DNA from 3 places in the Ferrovibrio sp. GW821-FHT12D07 genome. Region 1 is predicted to be linked to each of the others. Evidence: predicted binding sites of a transcription regulator. Region 1 holds the regulator's gene; each other region holds the start of a gene.
The links. The regulator PhoB, encoded in region 1, activates phosphate uptake and scavenging genes when phosphate is short. The targets are predictions, from matches to a motif close to TNTCATAAAACTGTCA.
Positions count from the first base shown of each region.

Region 2: the regulator PhoB is predicted to act here: its motif matches at 1,247-1,262, upstream of AC1RRE_RS19090 (PhoX family protein).
Region 3: the regulator PhoB is predicted to act here: its motif matches at 1,421-1,436, upstream of AC1RRE_RS05595 (UDP-2,3-diacylglucosamine diphosphatase).

Region 1 covers NZ_JBXAQN010000001.1:1,592,004-1,594,269, forward strand. Annotated here, with positions in the region: gene pstB (phosphate ABC transporter ATP-binding protein PstB) at 1-206, shown strand, start outside; gene phoU (phosphate signaling complex protein PhoU) at 227-946, shown strand; gene phoB (phosphate regulon transcriptional regulator PhoB) at 943-1,659, shown strand; gene AC1RRE_RS07965 (MlaC/ttg2D family ABC transporter substrate-binding protein) at 1,731-2,266, opposite strand, start outside.
Region 2 covers NZ_JBXAQN010000003.1:238,501-240,766, reverse strand. Annotated here, with positions in the region: gene AC1RRE_RS19090 (PhoX family protein) at 1-1,190, opposite strand, end outside; gene AC1RRE_RS19085 (methyl-accepting chemotaxis protein) at 1,464-2,266, shown strand, end outside.
Region 3 covers NZ_JBXAQN010000001.1:1,107,666-1,109,931, reverse strand. Annotated here, with positions in the region: gene AC1RRE_RS05600 (FKBP-type peptidyl-prolyl cis-trans isomerase) at 1-236, opposite strand, end outside; gene AC1RRE_RS05595 (UDP-2,3-diacylglucosamine diphosphatase) at 423-1,322, opposite strand; gene AC1RRE_RS05590 (HU family DNA-binding protein) at 1,517-1,819, opposite strand; gene AC1RRE_RS05585 (multidrug effflux MFS transporter) at 2,027-2,266, opposite strand, start outside.

The DNA.
Region 1 (2,266 bases):
CCCATATCGAGGAACTGATGGACGAGCTGCGCGAGCAGTACACCATCGTCATCGTCACCCATTCCATGCAGCAGGCTGCACGCGTGTCGCAGCGGACCGCCTTCTTCCATCTGGGCAATCTGGTCGAGACGGACGATACCAGGGTGATTTTCACAAATCCCAAGGACGAGCGGACGCAGGGCTACATCACCGGTCGCTTCGGCTGAGCAGAGTGAGGACATAGAAAATGCCGCAACATATTGTTCAGAAATACGACGACGAGCTGAAGAAGCTGTCGACCCTCATCGTGCAGATGGGTGGCCTGGCTGAATCACAGCTTTCCGCCGCCGTCGAGGCGATCGTGAAGCGTGACAGCAATCTGGCTGCTGAGGTAGTGAAGAGCGATACTAAGATCGATGCCCTGCGCAACCAGGTTGACGATTTCGCCATCGAGTTGCTGGCCCGGCGCCAGCCGATGGCCGACGATCTGCGCATTGTGGTCTCGGCCCTGCGCATCTCGTCCGAGATCGAACGCATCGGTGACTATGCCAAGAATGTCGCCAAGCGCGCGGTGGCGCTGAACCAGGCGCCGCTGGTGCGGCCGGTGCATGCCATTCCGCGCATGGCTGCCCTGGTGCAGGCCCTGATCAAGGACACGCTGGACGCCTATATTACTGCGGACGCCGCCAAGGCCGACGCGGTCTGGGCTCGCGATGAAGAGGTGGATGAACTGTACACCAGCCTGTTCCGCGAACTGCTGACCTACATGATGGAGGATCCGCGCTCCATCACCAGCAGCACGCATCTGCTGTTCATCGCCAAGAATATCGAGCGCATCGGCGACCATGCCACCAATATCGCCGAACTGATCCACTACACGGTGACGGGCGAGATGCAGAAGGAAGACCGCCCGAAGGGCGACGATACGGCCTATGCCGTGGTGAATGCGCCGGGAGGCCAGCGATGAATATCTCCATCAAGCCGCGCGTTCTCGTGATCGAGGACGAAGCGGCGTTGCTGGCGCTGCTGCGCTACAACCTGGAAAAGGAAAATTACACCGTCGACGAAGCGATGGACGGCGAGCAGGCCTTGCTGAAGGTGGCTGAACATATGCCGGACCTAATCCTGCTCGACTGGATGCTGCCGCGTCTATCGGGGCTTGAGGTCTGCCGCCAGCTGCGCCGCGATCCCAATGCCCGCAATGTGCCGATCATCATGCTGACGGCGCGTGGCGAGGAAGCCGATCGCGTGCGCGGCCTTGACGCCGGCGCTGACGACTATATCGCCAAGCCGTTTTCACCGGGCGAACTGCTGGCCCGCATCCGTGCGGTGCTGCGCCGCATCCGGCCGGCACTGGCGGAAGAGGTGCTGACCTATGGCGGCCTGGTGATGGATATCGCCACGCACAAGGTCACCCGCAACGGCCGTGACGTGCATCTGGGCCCGACGGAATTCCGCCTGCTGCGTTATTTCCTTGAGCATCCCGGTCGCGTGCTGTCGCGCGACCAGCTTCTGGATGCGGTCTGGGGTCGCGACATCTATGTCGAGCAGCGCACGGTGGACGTCCATATCCGTCGCCTGCGCAAGGCGTTGAACGGCAATGGCGAGATGGATGTGATCCGCACGGTGCGGTCGGCCGGCTATGCGCTGGAGCTGACCTCCGCCGCCGCCATGGCCTGATTTGTCGTCAGGATAAAGAAAAAGCCGGCCATCGCGAGACGGCCGGCTTTTTCATGTCTGCATGATGCGCGTCAGCGGCGGCCGGCGATCTGCTTCTTCATCGCGGTGAACAGTGCTTCGACCTTGCCGCCATTGTTCTGGATCACGGATTCGAACTGCTGGCGCTGGGTGAAGGCCATCGACACGCCCTCCACCACTACATCGGTGACCAGCGGCTTGCCGTCCTTCTCATGGGTCTTCCACTCGACGCGGATCGGCGGGCCGTTCTGGCGGTTGATCTGCGATTCCACCACCTGTTCGCTGCCGGCAGCCTTGACGCCGTCGCGCACGTCCAGCGTCTCGCCGTTGTACTGCGACAGCAGCTGCGAATAGACCTTCACCAGGTAGTCGAGGAACAGGCCGTGATATTCCTGCTTCTGGGCGTCGGTCAGGCCGCGGTTGTAACGGCCGAGGCAGAACTGGCCGACGGCATCCAGATCGAGATGCGTGGTCATCAGAGTGCGGACCAGACCTTCGCGCTTCTCCTGGGTCAGGGAGCGGTCGCCCAGAGCCTTGAGGGTGTCGCCACCGACTTCACGGATGAACTGGTCGGGGGCTGCGGCCCGGG
Region 2 (2,266 bases), on a different contig from region 1:
AGGATGCCAAGATTGGCCTGCCGGTCGGCGGCGTTGTAGCGCCGGCTGGATACGAATTTGTAGACATATTCGAAACGTTCGTCGTCGCCCGAATAGACCACCACACGGCCGTCACCGTTGATCACCACAGCAGCCCCTTCATGCTTGAAGCGGCCAAGCGCCGTCCGCTTCTTGGGCACGAATTGCGGATTGTGGGGATCGATCTCAACCAGCCAACCGAAGCGGTTGGCCTCATTCGGTTCCTTGTTGACGTCGAAGCGCTCGTGATACTGGCCCCAGTTATACCAGTTGTCCGGCACACCATAGCGCTTGTGGTTGCGCTCTTCCGGATGATTGGGATCGAGCTTGCCCCAGAAATAGCCGTGGATATTTTCTTCCGCGGTCAGCACGGTGCCCCAGGGAGTCATGCCACCGGCGCAATTGTTGAACATGCCGAGTACGCGACGACCGGTCGCATCGGCCTTGGTGCGCATGCGGACATGGCCCGCGGCCGGGCCGGTCATTTCCATCGGGGTCGAGACATCAATACGACGCGCATAGCGGCTGCCAGCCGTAACGCCCCATTTGCCGTCGGTATTCTTCTCGATCTCGATGATGCTGGCGCCATGGGCGGCCATCTCGACGGCCACTAGGTCCGGTGTCATGTCCCTGAACAGCTTGTCCTTGGCTTCCTGCCGGCCGACGCCGGGGAACATGACTTCTTCGTTGGTGTATTCGTGGTTCACGAACAGCAGGCCACGCGTGGAGCTGTCGCTGCCCAGCGGCAGCGGAAGAAAACCGATGAAGTCGTTGTTGTAACCGAACTGCTTCGACTGGGCGGCTGCAGTCTGCTGGCGTACATTGAATGCCGGTGCATCCGGCGTCACAGCATCACCCCAACGGATCAGGATGTCAGCGTCATAGCCCGGCGCGACATGATGTGTGCGATCCACGCCATGGCTGATCTCGGTGAAGGTGAAGCGGCTGGCCACGGTGGGCGCGGTCTGGGCCAGCGCGGTCAGTGGCGACAGGCTCTGGCCGACCGTCAGTCCGGCTGCACTGGCCAATAGACCTTTCAGGATATCGCGACGGCCGTAACGGTGGAGGACAATCTCCCCCAGGGTTGGATTGGGGCTTTCGTTGATGCCAATATCCTGAGACGCTTCATAGGCTTCGCTCCGGCTGAGGCCGGCGGGGCGGTCGTGGGGCATGGTCTTCTCCTGGAATCGGGCTGTACATCCCGTCTGGAACACCTAGCTTGCCTCTGTGACGGGTTGATGAACCTTGCTGCGGCGCAACCGTGACGACAATTGAATCGGGGTAATTCGACTAAAGTCAGGGGGGCGGTTTACGGACGTCAGACACGGACAGCTTGCATGTACATGCAGAGGTAACGCTAAGATAAAACCAACATAAAAAAAGCGAACAAACGATCAGGCCGGAAAGGCAACCGGAGTCAAAATGGCTCTGTGGCGGGAGGAAGTATGCTGGGATTAGCCAATCTACCGACCGGATTACGCGTCGGTCTGGCCATTGTTCTGCTCGCCGTAACGACTCTGGGTTGGATTTGGGTCGGCAGCCAATCAATAACCATTATCGTTTCCGCCGTGGTTGTATTCATCCTGGGCAGTCTGCTGATCCTGTCTCTGGCTGGCGGCAGCGCAAAGGCTGCCGACATTCTCGGAAACTGGCCGGCTTCGGCCTCCCGGATATCGGAAGCCCCGGGTAGCCTGCGCCAGCCGCTACAGCAGCTGGCCCGCAGCTGGACCGACGAAACCGGCCGTCGTGAAGCCCTTGAGCGTCAGATGGCGATACTGCAGACGGAGCTTGAGCAGCTCCGCCGCAACGACAGCGCTGTGCTGGGTGAGATGGCCGAACTCTGCGCCGCCATCGGCAACGGTGTGCTCAGCCGGCGGGTTTCCTCGCATGACGACGAGGAATCCGCTCATGTGCTAGCCGAGAAGTTCAATCATATGGCGACCACCCTGGATGCGGTGGTGGGTGACCTCAAGCGCCTGTTCGGCCGCATGGCCGAAGGTGATTTATCTGTCGGCATGGACAGCGACTATGCCGGCGATTTCGGCGTCATCAGCCAGGGTTCGACACAGGTAGCCGAACGGCTGGGTGGCGTGATCGGCACCATCGTGCAGGCGGCCAATTCGATTTCCAGCGCCTCCGTGCAGCTCAACCGTGAAGCCAAGGGGCTGGCGGACAGCGCAGAATCGCAATCTGAAAGCCTGGATCGCACGGCGGCCGAGGCAGCCTCCATGAGCGAGGCAGCGAAAGC
Region 3 (2,266 bases), 480 kb from region 1:
TACGGCGGAATGATCAGCGCACGCTTGCCGCCGACCTTCATGTAGTTGACCCCTTCATCCCAGCCCTTGATCACCTTGCCCTGGCCGAGCGCGAACTCGAAGGGCTGGCCGCGCTTGTAGGAACTGTCGAACATGCGGGTCGGCTTGCTGTTTTCCCAAATCCAGCCGGCGTAATGCACTGACACCATCTTGCCCGGTTCGGCTTTCGCGCCGGTGCCGAGCACGACGTCGCCCATGCGCATTCCAGACGCAGTCTGGCGCAGGTTTACGGCCTCTTGCTTGCCGCCGAGACCGATGGCCCCGAGCAATGATGAAAGCACTCCCATGCCCCTAGAATACCAAGCAAATTTGCTGATGCCCAGAGTTGTCACAGGTCTTGATGCCTGCGACTCGGGGGCATACACGTCACCGTGTAAAGTCGATCAATCCACCGTTGCCGACTGCTGAACGCCTGCAAGTGCCCCGATATCCTCCGGGACCAGATCATTTATCGGGGCTTCGGACATAGCCGGCTCCAGGCTGTCCAGCCCGTCGGCGGTCAGGAAACTGCCCATGGACTCGCGCAATTCGGCCCAGCGCAGGATTTCCAGCCGGCCGTCGGCATGCTCGACCAGGGCGGTGCAGCTCTCCACCCAGTCGCCGTCGTTGCAATAGAGGATGCCGTCGATCTCGCGGATTTCGGCATGGTGGATATGGCCGCAGACCACCCCGTCCACATGGCGGCGGCGGGCCTCCTCGGCGATCGCCTGCTCGTAGTCAGAGATGAATTCGACCGCGTTCTTCACCTTGTGCTTCAGGTAGGCCGACAGCGACCAGTAGGGCAGGCCCATGCGGCGGCGGATATGGTTAAACCAGGTGTTGAGGTCGAGGGCGAAGCCATAGGCCGCGTCGCCGAGCAGCGCCAGCCATTTGGCGCAGGTGACAATGCCGTCGAAATGGTCGCCATGGGTGACCAGGAAACGCCGGCCATCGGCGGTCTGGTGGATCGCCTCCATCTGCACGGTGATCCCGCCGAAGGCCAACCCGGCCCCCTCGATGAAATCGCGCAATGCCTCGTCATGGTTGCCCGGCACATAGATCACGTCGGTGCCCTTGCGCGCCTTGCGCAGCAGCTTCTGCACCACGTCGTTATGGCTCTGGTTCCAGTACCAGGACCGCTTGAGCCGCCAGCCATCGACGATGTCGCCGACCAGGTAGAGCGTATCGGACTCGGTATGCTTGAGGAATTCCAGCAGCAGATCGGCCTTGCAGCCGCGCGTGCCCAGATGGATGTCGGATATCCAAATGGTGCGGTAACGGGCCGGAAAGAGCGCCATATTCATCGGTCACCTGCTGGACGAATCACCATCTGAGGTAATCCGTTGGCCGGGAAGATGAATCGCGGACTCCCCGAAGTCCCGTGAATTTTCGATGACCGGAATGACGGTTCGATGACAGTCGGCAGCGCGGAAAAGCGCGCAAAGAAAAAGGGCCTGCCGCGAGGCAGGCCCTTGAAGCTTGATCCCTCAGAGAAGGATCAGACGGCTTCCTTCAGCACCTTGGAGGCGCGGAAGGCAACCTTCTTGGAAGCCTTGATCTTGATCGGCTCGCCGGTCTGCGGGTTGCGGCCGATACGAGCGGCGCGCTTGCGGACCTGCAGGATACCGATATCGCCCATACGGACGCGCTCGCCCTTCTTCAGCGACTTGGTGATGGCGGCAAAGAAGTCCTCGAACAGGGCGAGGGTCAGCTTCTTCTGCAGCTCATGCTTCTCAGCCAGCGTGGAAGCCATCTGCTTCGCAGTGACGGTAACCGTCTTGGTGGCGGCTGCCTTAGCCATGGTCTCTCTCCTCGGAATTGATGAGTCAGATGTTGTTTTTGAACGAATCGGGGGTTGATTCCCGAATCCTGCATAGCATCACCCCGCGGTTTTGCCCATCGGGTAATGCAAAAAAACCGCTAGCCATGCGGGGTTTCGAGAACCGGCACGAATCGGAGCCGCAAACCACGCGGGTTTGTCGCATCCCCCTGTGGACAGACGTGCCGTTCAGGGGCGGCTGGCGCGGAATTTCGAAGCGATCAGAAAGCTTAAGACCGACAAACTGCCGCATCCGAGCATGGCCCAGATCATTGGATACTGGCTCGGATCATGGTCCTGGCCATAGCCTACCAGCAGCGCCATGGCCGCGCCGGTCAGCATCTGCACGGCACCCGAAAGACCTGCTGCGGCACCGGCCGTACGCGGATTGACCGAGATCGCGCCAGCCGTGGCGTTGGGCAGGGTCAG